DNA from 4 places in the Serratia sp. Nf2 genome. Region 1 is predicted to be linked to each of the others. Evidence: predicted binding sites of a transcription regulator. Region 1 holds the regulator's gene; each other region holds the start of a gene.
The links. The regulator Fur, encoded in region 1, represses iron uptake genes when iron is present. The targets are predictions, from matches to a motif close to ATAATAATGAGAACNACTATCAA.

Region 1 (3,130 bases):
CCCGCTTTCCCGCGATGAACAGCTTAGAATCAATAAGCGCAATCAGTTACGGCGCGATAAAGTGCGTGGATTGCGGCGCGTAGAGCTGAAAATCAACGCGGATGCGGTGGACGCCCTGAACAAACTGGCGGAACAGCGCAACATCAGCCGCAGCGAACTCATCGAGCAGATGCTGTTGGCACAACTGGCGGAAGAACAGCCGGAACATTGATCTCTTCGGCCGCACGCGCGGCGCGGCGTTAAGGACAACGCCGGATCGACCACGCTTTTCTTCATTCTCCGGCATCGCATAAATGCGATAAAACCCCGGCGCCACTTTCTGGCATGATACGCATTTACCGGTAAGAGACTGCGCCTGTCGGCGCCCGCCCCGGAGGCGAAAGGCTCTTGCCATGGCATCATTTTAATCGGCGTCAGCGGCGTCAGTGCCGGCGTCGAGTAATGCAATTACTTGAATTTAAAGGTTATACGCGATATGGCTACTGTAGGCATTTTCTTTGGCAGCGACACTGGCAATACCGAAAACATTGCCAAAATGATCCAGAAAATTCTCCAGAAACAGTTTGGCGACGACGTCTCTGAAGTGCATGACATCGCTAAAAGCAGCAAAGAAGACCTGGAAGGGTTCGATATCCTGCTGCTGGGTATCCCGACCTGGTACTACGGTGAAGCGCAGTGTGACTGGGATGATTTCTTCCCGACGCTGGAAGAAGTCGACTTCAACGGCAAACTGGTGGCGCTGTTCGGCTGCGGCGATCAGGAAGACTACGCGGAATACTTCTGTGACGCGATGGGCACCATCCGCGACATTATCGAACCGCGCGGCGCGGCCATCGTGGGCCACTGGCCGACCAAAGGCTATCACTTCGAGGCCTCCAAGGGCCTGGCGGACGACGACCACTTCATCGGTCTGGCGATCGACGAAGACCGTCAGCCGGAGCTGACCAACGAGCGCGTCGACGCCTGGGTCAAACAGATCGTCGAAGAGCTGAGCCTGGCCGATATCGTCGGCTAAGCCCCGGCACTGGCGAAAGGTTGAACAAAGGCCCTGTAAAGTGCATAGTGTGCCCACAGGGCCGTCATCGGCAGCAGGGATTGCTGCGATAGAAGCTACAGATTTGTAACTTCCCACCCCGTCACGGTAGACTGAGATATCGGTTTATCCCATCCATCAAGGCGTTGCATGCAAAACATGCAATAGTGCAATTATATCTTTGTTAACAACCGGCGGTTTCCATTTAGTACAACCGGTTCTATAATGAGACGCATTAACTCTTTGTGCCGACCGATGCCACAGGCGAGTACGCCTCAACTTGATTAGCATAGTAACAGGACTGAATTCGCATGACCGACAACAACATCGCATTGAAGAAGGCCGGCTTAAAAGTCACGCTTCCGCGACTCAAAATCCTGGAAGTACTGCAAAATCCGGAATGCCATCACGTCAGTGCGGAAGATTTGTACAAAAAACTGATTGATATGGGCGAAGAGATCGGGCTGGCAACGGTTTATCGCGTACTGAACCAGTTTGACGATGCGGGCATTGTGACACGTCACAATTTCGAAGGCGGCAAGTCCGTGTTCGAGCTGACCCAACAACATCACCACGATCACCTGATTTGCCTGGACTGCGGCAAAGTGATCGAATTCAGCGACGAATCCATCGAAGTGCGCCAGCGTGATATCGCCAAGCAGCACGGCATCAAGCTCACTAACCACAGCCTGTACCTGTACGGCCACTGTGAAACCGGTGACTGCCGCGAAGACGAAACGCTGCACGACAAGAAATAAGCCTGACCGGCTATGAAAAACCGCCTCACACCGAGGCGGTTTTTTTATGCCCTCCGTGCAACGGGCAAAAAAATCCCCGGACAAGCCGGGGGAAAATCATGTCATGAAATATCACAATTGCAGCGGCACAGCGACTCCACGTACTCCTCTCACTACAACGTCCGCCCTACGCCGACACGCGCGGGCGAACGCATTCCCCCTTCGTTATACGGCCGCCGCCAGGACAGCAGGCCGTTGCACCGGGCTTAGACCTTTTCGGCGCGGCTGTAGCGTTTGCCGTCCGGGCTGACCGACCGCACCTGAACGTCACCCGAGACCGCCGGCTTGGCCTTGGCGTCATAGCGCTGCCACTGCTTGCCGCCGTCGGTGGAGTACTCGATGCCCAATCCCGGCAGCGCGATATTCGCCTCCAGCTTGCCGCCCGCTACGCGTGCGCCCGGCACCGGCAGACGGTAAGCGACGCCGCCCTTATCCAGCTTGGCCAGTTCACGCTGACCCAGGATATTGGCGAAGCGCAGCCAGTCTTTCTCCAGCATCTTGGTATCGACAAAGTGGGTTTCCCCGCCTTTGTATTCGCGGCCTGCGCGGTAGTCCTGTTCCCAACCGGCGCGGTGCCAGGCGCGTTCTGCCACCGACAGCGCGCGTGGGAAGATCATGTATTCCATCTGCGGATCGGTGCGCTGGGTTTCGCTCCACAGCTGAGCGGACAGCCCGTAGGCGCCCGGCCACGGCTTGTCGCTCTTGGCGCTGAAGTGGTTGCCGTCGCGGTCGACCGAAGTTTCCGCGTTCTGCGGCATGTTGTCCGGCGCGAAGCTGAACACCTTGCGCTCGTCGCTGAAGCGGGTGCCCCAGTAGTAACCGCGCTCGTCCGGGTTCACCTCGTAAGGGAAGTCCATATAGACGTAGTCCGGGTTGGAAACCACCACTTCATACCCTTTGTTGGCCCAGTCGTTGACGCTATCGAAACCGCCCCAGTACAGGGTATCCCAGAAGTTGACGCCCACGCGCGAGGTGGCGAACGCCTTCGCGTTCTCGGCGTCTTTCAGGCCATCCTGCCAGGCCTGCATTCTGTCGATGCCATGCGCCTTCACCAGCTTGCTGACCTCTTGGCCGAAGTAGCTCGGCAGATGCTCCATGTCGGCCACCTTGCCTTCTTTGATCATCGTCTGGCACACCTGCGACTTGGCCCACGGCTTGTCTTCGTTGCTCTGATCGATGATGCCTTTGCCCGGCTCCGGTTTCGCCTTGTCGGTGTAGCCGGCGCCCAGGCGAATGTTTTTCGCTTCGTCGCCGCCGAAGTGCCAGGTCTTGATCGGCTGGCCGGCCTCTTTATGCATCT
Region 2 (3,130 bases), on a different contig from region 1:
CGCGGGTGTTGACCTGCGACCAGTCCTGACGACCGGACAGCAGCAGGTTCCAGTTATTCCACTCCAACTGGTCCTGCAGATACACCCCGATCTGATTCAGCGTCTTCAAATCGCTGGAAGCCAGCGCCAGCGTGCTGCCATCGATGCTGGGGCGAACCGGGTTGGCCCAGTCGATCGGGTAATCGTTGCCGCGATCGCGATACATCTTCGAATCGATATGGCTGTAGCGGTAATCCAGCCCGCCCAGCACCGTGTGCTTCACCTCGCCGGTGTCGAACAGGCCCTTCAGCTGGTTATCCACGCCAAACTCGTTGGTCATCTGCGTTTCATGCTGCGCCATGCGGGTGACGGTGTGGTCGTTAACCTTCGAGTTTACGTTATAAACCAGATATTTATAGTCTTCATCACGGTGGGTGAAGCGCAGGTTCTGGGTAAACGACAGCGCATCGCTGAAGTTATGCTCGAGGCTGTAGCCGATCGACGCCTGCTCGCGCCGCGACTTGTTGAAGCTGGGTTCGCTGACGTTGAAGTCATAGGGCACATAGCCCGCGCTGGTCGGGAACAGCGTGCCGGCACGCGGCAGGAAGTTGCGCGATCCGGCTTTCGGATCGTTCTGGTAACTGGTCAGCAGCGTAAAGCTGGTGTCTTCATTCGGCAGCCAGGTGAAGGCCGGCGCGATGGCCACCCGTTGCTGCTTGCTGTCTTTGACAAACTCATGCTCGGTTCTGGCGATACCGTTCAGGCGATAGAACAGGGTGTTGTCGTCGTTGAGTTTGCCGCCGAAATCGAACGCCGTTTCCGCCAGATGGCGGTTGCCGGTGCTGAATTTGACTTCGTGAATGCTCTGGGCGGTAGGGCGTTTACTGGTCATCACCACCACGCCGCCGGGGCTGACCTGGCCGTACAGCACGCCGGCCGGGCCATGCACCATCTCCACGCGCTCCAGCAGCCAGGGATCGATCTGCCCGGCGCCGCCGTTTTGGCTCGAGAGGCCAAAGTGCAGGCCGTCGAGCAGCTTGGGCGCATAGCGGAAGCCGCGGCTGATCACTTCGTCATTGCGGTTGGAGTTGCCACGGTAGGTGGTGATCACCCCACTGGTGTAGTTCAGCGCGTCGGCGACCGACGCCGGCTCCTGATCGTTCATCTGCTCGCGCGTGACCACCGAGATGGACTGCGGCGTTTTGCGCAGAGGGGCGGCGGTCTTGGTGCCGGCGGCGCTTTCTTTGGCGACGATCCCTTTGACCGGCGCGGTCACGCTGTTTTGCGCGTCGGCGGTCACCAAAATCGTCTCGTCCGCCGCGGCGGACGCGTGTTGCGCCAAGGGCAGTAAGGCCAGCGCCGATCCCAGCAACAGACGCTTGGCGGCCGTCGCCTCCGCATTTCCGTTTGCTATCCCTTTGTTTTTAATCTTCATTATCTCTCCTGCATACCTGCGTTGTGTGTCATGCCACCCTGATAAACCCCGAAATGCCGACAAGCGGTCTTCTCCCGTCGACGCGGAAACGCCGTGTGTGCACGACGGTAAAAATCCGACAAATAGTATTGAAAATGATAATGAGTATCAATACGATTGTCAGGTTTTGTAAAAATCACTCGTGTTATGTAAGGGGCGCTATGGAGTTTTTGCCGGAAAAGAGGCCAGAAAGCGGTCATGAGGGATTGGCGGCGCAATGGCTGCGTGAAGAGGCGGCAGGACAGCCTGCGTGGTGGCAGAAGGTGGCCTCACACGGCACGCCCATCGTCGAGCCGCACGATGACCGCCACGTCAAAATGACCTGGCTGTGGCGCGATCCCGCCGGCGATGAACGGCACTCGCCAATACGCCGCGTTTACGCCGATATCAACGGCATTACCGATCACCACAGCACGTCCCCCAGCAGCCTGACCAGGCTCCCCGGCACCGACGTTTGGTACGGCGCCGCCGTTATCGATCGCCGTTGGCGCGGCAGCTATAGCCTGATCCCTATTACCGATCGGGATCTTCCCCCCGTATTCAGCGACGACGAAACGTTGCGCGACCGCCAGCAGCGCGCCTGGTGGGTATCGCTGTTCCCGTTGGCGATCGCCGATCCGCTGAATCGCCTCTCGCTGGGGCCGTCTCATCGCCCGCGGCCGGTTTCCCTGGCGCAAGGGCCGGATGCCGACGATCAAAGCGCCTGGCAGGCCGCCGATCGGCCATGGGACGAGGCGCGGCTACAGCTTTTTCAGTGGCGCAGCGAACGTCTGGATAACCAGCGGCGCGTTTGGCTGTATGCCAGCGGCGACGCGGCGGTGGAAGCGAATCGCCCGCTGGTGCTACTGCTCGATGGCCAAAACTGGATCGAAAGGCACGCGCTGTTGCCGGTGATCGAGCACGAAACGGCAAGAGGGCACCTGCCGCCCGCGTGCTGGCTGCTGATCGATGCGATCGACGGTGAACACCGGGAAAACGAGCTGCCCTGCAACGCCGCCTTCTGGCAGGCAATCATCGAAGAGCTGCTGCCGCAGGCGCAGAAGCGCGAAGCGTTCAGCGAGGAAGGGGCGCGCACCGTCGTCGCCGGCCAAAGCTACGGCGGGCTGGCAGCGTTATATGCCGGTGTGCACTGGCCGGAACGTTTCGGCCACGTGCTGAGCCAGTCCGGTTCCTTCTGGTGGCCCACGGTGCAATTCGTTACCCAGTTCGAAAAACGCCACGAACTGGAGGAAGGCTGGCTGATACGCCAGGTTCGGCAACGCGACGCGGCGGCGCCCACGCTCACCGTGATTCAGCAAGCCGGCGATCGGGAGGCGGACATCGAATTCGTCAATCGCCAGATGCATCAGGCGCTGACGGCGGCGGGGCACCGCGCCGAATACCGCGTGTTTTCCGGCGGGCACGATGCGCTCTGCTGGCGCGGCGGCCTGGTGGACGGCGTGCGCCAGCTGCTTTCCGCGATGAAATAACCCACACATTTTGACAGACAGGTAATGAAAATGACTCAGGAACAACAAAACCCGTTCGATGACGAAAGCCTCCGTTTCACCGTTTTGGTCAACGCGCAGCAGCAGTATTCGCTGTGGCCGCAGTTTGCCGACACGCCGCAGGGGTGGCGCGTGCTGATGGGGCCGGCGTCGCGCGGCGAATGCATCGACTACATCGAAACGCACTGGC
Region 3 (3,130 bases), on a different contig from region 1:
GTTCAGATCGGCGCCGTCCGCGGCCGGCAGGCGAATGCGGCTGAAACAACCGGTGGTGGTCAAGCTGCGGAAAGGGGAGGTAAAGAAGAAGCCCGACGCCGGAGAAAAATCAGCGGCGAACCGGTGTTCTTCGCGCTCCTGCATTTCCTTTCGATTGATGTCGTTCACGGCAGTATCCATCGCTTCGCCCTCAAGGATTTGAAGTGATAACCAATATAATAATGATTATCATTTGAGTTAATTCCGCGCTAAATTACTCGCCGATATTTGCTATGTCAATAAACGTAAGCACTTCTTTCATTTCGAAATCATGACATAAACGCTGTGGGTTTTACGCATGCCGATGATAAGCATTGCTATTTGATCCCACAGCGTCGCATTAGCGCATGACGTTACTTTTCGCTGGCTGGTTGCGCCTCGTTCTGCGGTTCCGGTTTGTGCAGCGTCACCTGGCGCAAACCGGTCATGGCGAACAGCAACAGGATGCCGAGCAGCGCCGCGCCGAAGCCGAAACCGCTGGCGCTCATCGCCGGCAGCATGAAGGCGCCCATCGCCCCCAGCAGCAACGCGCCCAGCGCATCGCCCACCACGTTCTGCGCCGTCCACAGGCCGTTGATGCGGCCGAGGAAGTTGTCCGGCGTCAGGCTCTGGATCAGGCCGTATTGCAGCAGCGAGTTCAGTGCGCTCAGGTAGCCGAACGCCACCAGGCACAGCAACGCCAGGCTGTACCACGGCATCAGGCCGAACATGCCAATGGCGGCGAACGCCGCGATCGCTGTCAGCAGCATCACCCAGCCGGGGCGCGCCACGTGCGCCACGCGCCCGCTGGTGAACGCACCGATGGCCGCGCCGAGCGGCACGGCGGCGTACATATAGCCGAGGTGGGCAGCGTCGATGTGCCAGCTTTCCGCCATCGCCGGGTACAGCACGCGCACTGCGCTGGCCATGGTCAGCAGCGCGCCGATCAGCGCCACCATGCCGATCACCTTGTTCTGGAACAGGAAGGCGAAGCCGCCCGCCAGCGCGCGCAGCGGATGTTCACGCGGCTGCGGCGGCGGCATCAGCTGCGGCAGGCTCAGCAGCGGCAGCAGCGTCAACAGGGTGCCAAACGCCGCCAGGCCGTAGTTCCAGGCAATGCCCATATGGGCGATCACCAGACCGCCAATCGCCGGGGAAAGAATCGAGCCGAAGCGCACCGTCAGCATGCTGATGGCGCCCGCCTGCACGATGTTTTCGCGGCCCACCAGCGCCGGCGTGGCCGCCAGCAGCGCCGTCACCCCCACCGCGCCGAAGAAGCCGTCCCACACCGCCAGCAGATAAATGGCCGCCAGCGAAGGCGACGGCAACAGGGCGTTGAGGCACAGGCCGACGAAGCCGACGCCGCAGGTAGAACGCGCGAACAGGATCAGCCGGCGCCGCTCATAGCGATCGGCCAATACGCCCCCCATCAGCAGCCCGGCGAACATGCCGCCGCCGGCCAGCGTCACCGCCAGCCCCACCTGCAGGGTGGAACCGGTCAGCGCCTGGATCTGCACCGGGATGGCGATCGCCATCAGCCCCAGCGCCACAATGGAGATAAAGCGCGCGCAGAATACCGCGCGGAAAGCCCGGTTGGTTTTCAGCAGGCTAAAATCAAGCAGGATGGAGGGTTTGCTACTCATCGGTTGTTCACCACATCTTTAAACGGGGATTCTGCAGTTGCGGGGCGCTATGCTAGCACAGATGACGAAATCAATAATGATAATAAAACTCATTGATATTCAACTGTGAGCGACCGCAAGAAACGCCGCCACACGCGGGGTCATCCCCGTGCCTGGCGGCGAGATAACGGCGCGATTACAGCGTGCGCAAGATCCGGTTCAGCAGCGGCCCCAACACTTTGAACGACGCCGGCGAAACGATATCGACATGCGCGCAGTCCAGCTCGTGCACCTGCAGCGCATCGACGTACTGCGACCAGGTCTGATGCACGTCCATTCCTTCCTGCAATGTGCGTTTGGCGACGAACAGCGTCGCCTGGCCGAGGAAACGGGCGGTGCGCGTGTGCGACAGCAACCGCACCGAATCGGCGTAGTTGGCCTCGATGTTGTCGAACATCGCGGTGCGCGTCTCGCCCAGCGCCGGATCGAGCGTATCCTGCGACACCGCCAGGAACTGCTCGCGCTCGCGCTGCACTTCCTTCAACACGTTGTCGTCCAGCATCACGTCCCAGTTTTGGGTCTCCGGCGGATAGGTATCCAGCAGGCCAAGGAACGCCACCTGCTCGCCGCGCGCCTGCAGCCGGGCGGCGATGCCCTGCGCCAGCGTGCCGCCCAGCGAGTAGCCGATGAAGTGGTACGGCCCATGCGGCTGTACCTGCAACACCGTCTGCAGGTGGGCATCCACCACCTGATCCATATCTTCGCTCAGCGCCAACGGGCCGTCCGGCCGCGGTGACTGGATACCGACCAGCGACCAGTGCTGATCGAGATAGCGCGGCAATACGCTGAACTGCCAGGAGAAACCGGACGCCGGGTGCAGACAGAACAGCGTCGGCCCCTCGGTGACGCGCAGCGGCAATACGCTGTCGAAGCCGCTGCGATCGGCCTCTTCCTGCGTGCGATCTTCCGCCAGCAAGGCGGCCAGCTGCTCGACGCGCGACGCCACCATCACCTGGCCGACGGACACCGCCTTGCCCAGATCGCGGCGCAGCTCCGCCGCCAGCCGCATCGCCAGCAGCGAATGGCCGCCGAGCGCGAAGAAATCGTCGTCGGCGAACACCTGCTCGCGCTGCAGCAAACGGGCGAATACCGCCGCGATCTCGCTTTCCAGCCCGGCCTGCGGCGGCCGTCCTGCCTTGCGTTCACCGCCCTGCGGCTGCGGCAAGGCCTTGCGATCCAGCTTGCCGTTGGCGCTCAGCGGCAAATCGCTCATTTCCACCAGCGCCACCGGCACCATGTGCGGCGGCAGGCGGTCGGCCAGCGCCGCACGCAGGGCTTCCGCATCCCAGCTCGCGCCGGGCTGCATCACCAGATAACCCACCAGTTGGCGCGCATCGCCGCCGGCGTCCACCGGCGTGCCCTGCAGCACCAGCGCGTGCGTCACCGCCTGGCGCACGCCCGGCAGCGACAGCAAGGCGTGGTCGATTTCG
Region 4 (3,130 bases), on a different contig from region 1:
GGAGCTGGTGGCCATCGGTAACGGCACCGCTTCGCGTGAGACCGAGCGCTTCTATCTCGACCTGCAAAAGCAGTTCGGCGAGGTCCGGGCGCAGAAAGTGATCGTCAGCGAAGCGGGCGCCTCGGTGTATTCCGCGTCCGAACTGGCGGCGCTTGAGTTCCCGGATCTCGACGTGTCGCTGCGCGGCGCGGTATCCATTGCCCGTCGCCTGCAGGATCCGCTGGCGGAGCTGGTGAAGATCGATCCGAAATCCATCGGCGTCGGCCAGTATCAGCACGACGTCAGCCAGAGCCAGTTGGCGAAGAAGCTGGATTCGGTGGTGGAAGACTGCGTGAACGCCGTCGGCGTCGATCTGAACACCGCGTCGGTGCCGCTGCTGACCCGCGTGGCCGGCCTGACGCGCATGATGGCGCAGAACATCGTCAACTGGCGCGACGAGAACGGCCGCTTCAGCAACCGTGAACAGCTGCTGAAGGTCAGCCGCCTGGGGCCGAAAGCCTTCGAACAGTGCGCCGGCTTCCTGCGTATCAACCACGGCGACAACCCGCTGGATGCCTCCACCGTTCACCCGGAAGCCTACCCGGTGGTGCAGCGCATTCTGGCCGCCACCGAGCAGGCACTGCAGGATCTGATGGGCAACGCTTCGGCGGTGCGCAGCCTGAAAGCGGTCGATTTCACCGACGACAAGTTCGGCGTGCCGACGGTCACCGATATCCTGAAAGAGCTGGAGAAGCCGGGCCGCGATCCGCGTCCGGAGTTCAAAACCGCAACCTTTGCCGAAGGGGTGGAAACCCTCAACGATCTGCAGGTGGGCATGATCCTGGAAGGGTCGGTCACCAACGTCACCAACTTCGGTGCCTTCGTGGATATCGGCGTGCATCAGGACGGCCTGGTGCACATCTCCTCGCTGGCGGACAAGTTCGTCGAAGATCCGCACACCGTGGTGAAGGCCGGTGACATCGTCAAAGTGAAGGTGATGGAAGTCGATCTGCAGCGTAAACGCATCGCGTTGAGCATGCGCCTGGATGAGCAGCCGGGCGAAGGTTCACCGCGCCGCGGCGGCAACGCGCCTGCGCAGACGCGCGACAACGCCAACCGTTCGGCGGGCGGCAACAAGGCCAAACCGCGCAACGCGGCGCCGGCCGGCAACAGCGCCATGGGCGACGCGCTGGCGGCGGCATTCGGCAAGAAACGCTAAGTCGGAACCGACAGGGCGGAGCCTGCTCCGCCCTTTCCGATGAATAAAACTTGCGGCATTTCTTGACCCGCCTCAATAAACCGCCATCTTTTTATTTCCCGTTCCTGCGTGACCGCCCTCGCATTATTCAGACAACAAAAATGCCTTCTGCAGCCATTTATTAACAACTTTGTTAACACGCATTTTTCATCTTGTGAATTGTGAGAGAAACACAAATGGTTACCGCTCGCATTACGGTGGAATAATGTTATCGAATTGCCTTTAGGCGGAAATAAATAAAGGGAAAACATCATCGATATTTGCAAATGAGAGAACTCGGCTACAAATACGTAACTGATTTAACTCGCCATTCTCATTTGTTCCCGCTCGCAAGCGGTGGTAAAACGTCGTTAATCAAGACAACGCCATCAAAAACTGTCGTCGCCATAATAATTGGTTACAATGCCCTTACTTTTTGTATTGAACGCGATAATGATAATTACTATTATTTGCGCTCATTTTATTGCATGACCTTATGGATGAATACCGCCGACGGCGTGGCATTTTCGCCGGCAACGTCCAATTATCATCAGCCCGATGTTCATCGGCACCCGGAAGGTTAATCACATGCAGCTTCAACCTAAACGCACCTATAAGATTGTCGGCTTTTCCGGTGAAATTGCGCCGGCCTACCGCCAGAAACTGTTATCGCTCGGCATGCTGCCCGGCTCTTCATTCGACGTGGTGCGCGTCGCGCCGCTGGGCGATCCGATAGAAATTAAAACTCGCCGCGTCAGCCTGGTGCTGCGCAGGAAGGATCTGGCACTGCTGCAGCTCGACGGCCAGCCCTGACCTCCGTTTGCCGACGCGCTCTTGCGCCGGCGCTGTTCTCCTTGAAGACGACACGCTGAACTATGAAAAAACTCACCATCGGCTTAATCGGTAATCCGAACTCCGGCAAAACCACGCTGTTCAACCAGCTGACCGGCGCACGCCAACGGGTCGGCAACTGGGCGGGCGTGACGGTCGAACGCAAAGAAGGCCATTTCACCACCCCGCAGTCCGATGTGCGGCTGGTCGATTTGCCCGGCACCTACTCCCTGACCACCATTTCAGAGCAAACCTCGCTCGATGAGCAGATCGCCTGCCACTACATTTTGAGCGGCGACGCCGATCTGCTGATCAACGTGGTCGACGCCTCCAACCTGGAGCGCAACCTCTATCTGACGCTGCAATTGCTGGAGCTGGGCATCCCCTGCATCGTGGCGCTGAACATGCTCGACATCGCCACAAGCCAGCATATCGATATCGACGTCGCCGCGCTGTCGGCGCGCCTCGGCTGCCCGGTAGTGCCGATGATCTCCACCCGCGCCGACGGCATCGGCGTGCTGAAACAGATGATCGACAATCATCACATCAACGAACAGCAGGCGCTGGTGAACTATCCGCCGCTGTTGCTGAAAGAGGTCGCCACGCTGAGCGACGCCATGCCGCAAACGCTGCCGGCGGTGCAGCGCCGCTGGTTGGCATTGCAAATGCTGGAAGGCGACATCTACAGCCACCGGCTGGCCGGTCCCGCCGTCGCGCTGTTGCCTGCGGCCATTCAGGCATTGCAACAGCAGGAGCAAGAAGACCCGGCGCTGGTGATCGCCGACGCACGCTACCAGTCTATCGCCGCCCTGTGCGACGCGGTCAGCAACTCGCAGCAGGCAATGCCCAACCGCCTGACCGAGCTGCTGGATAAAGTGATCCTCAACCGCTGGCTGGGCGTGCCGATCTTCCTGCTGGTGATGTACCTGATGTTCCTGCTGGCGATCAACATCGGCGGCGCGCTGCAGCCGATCTTCGATATCGGCTCGGCGGCGATCTTTATTCAGGGCATTCAGTGGCTCGGCTACACCCTGCACTTCCCCGACTGGCTGACCGTTTTCCTGGCGCAGGGCGTCGGCGGCG

Region 2: a site for Fur is predicted at 1,543-1,565, ahead of fes (enterochelin esterase). Genes of this name have one in related genera too.
Region 3: a site for Fur is predicted at 1,738-1,760, ahead of entS (enterobactin transporter EntS). Genes of this name have one in related genera too.
Region 4: a site for Fur is predicted at 1,664-1,686, ahead of feoA (ferrous iron transporter A). Genes of this name have one in related genera too.

What each region holds. Positions count from the first base shown of each region.
Region 1 is NZ_PYTW01000005.1:319,772-322,901, reverse strand. It holds gene ybfE (LexA regulated protein) at 1-211, shown strand, start outside; gene fldA (flavodoxin FldA) at 476-1,015, shown strand; gene fur (ferric iron uptake transcriptional regulator) at 1,345-1,791, shown strand; gene C9411_RS13890 (beta-N-acetylhexosaminidase) at 2,037-3,130, opposite strand, start outside.
Region 2 is NZ_PYTW01000001.1:129,438-132,567, reverse strand. It holds gene C9411_RS00610 (TonB-dependent siderophore receptor) at 1-1,414, opposite strand, end outside; gene fes (enterochelin esterase) at 1,615-2,922, shown strand; gene C9411_RS00600 (MbtH family protein) at 2,953-3,130, shown strand, end outside.
Region 3 is NZ_PYTW01000002.1:26,721-29,850, reverse strand. It holds gene C9411_RS05140 (isochorismate synthase) at 1-180, opposite strand, end outside; gene entS (enterobactin transporter EntS) at 393-1,661, opposite strand; gene C9411_RS05130 (enterobactin synthase subunit F) at 1,837-3,130, opposite strand, start outside.
Region 4 is NZ_PYTW01000012.1:71,615-74,744, forward strand. It holds gene C9411_RS22685 (Tex family protein) at 1-1,198, shown strand, start outside; gene feoA (ferrous iron transporter A) at 1,805-2,029, shown strand; gene feoB (Fe(2+) transporter permease subunit FeoB) at 2,092-3,130, shown strand, end outside.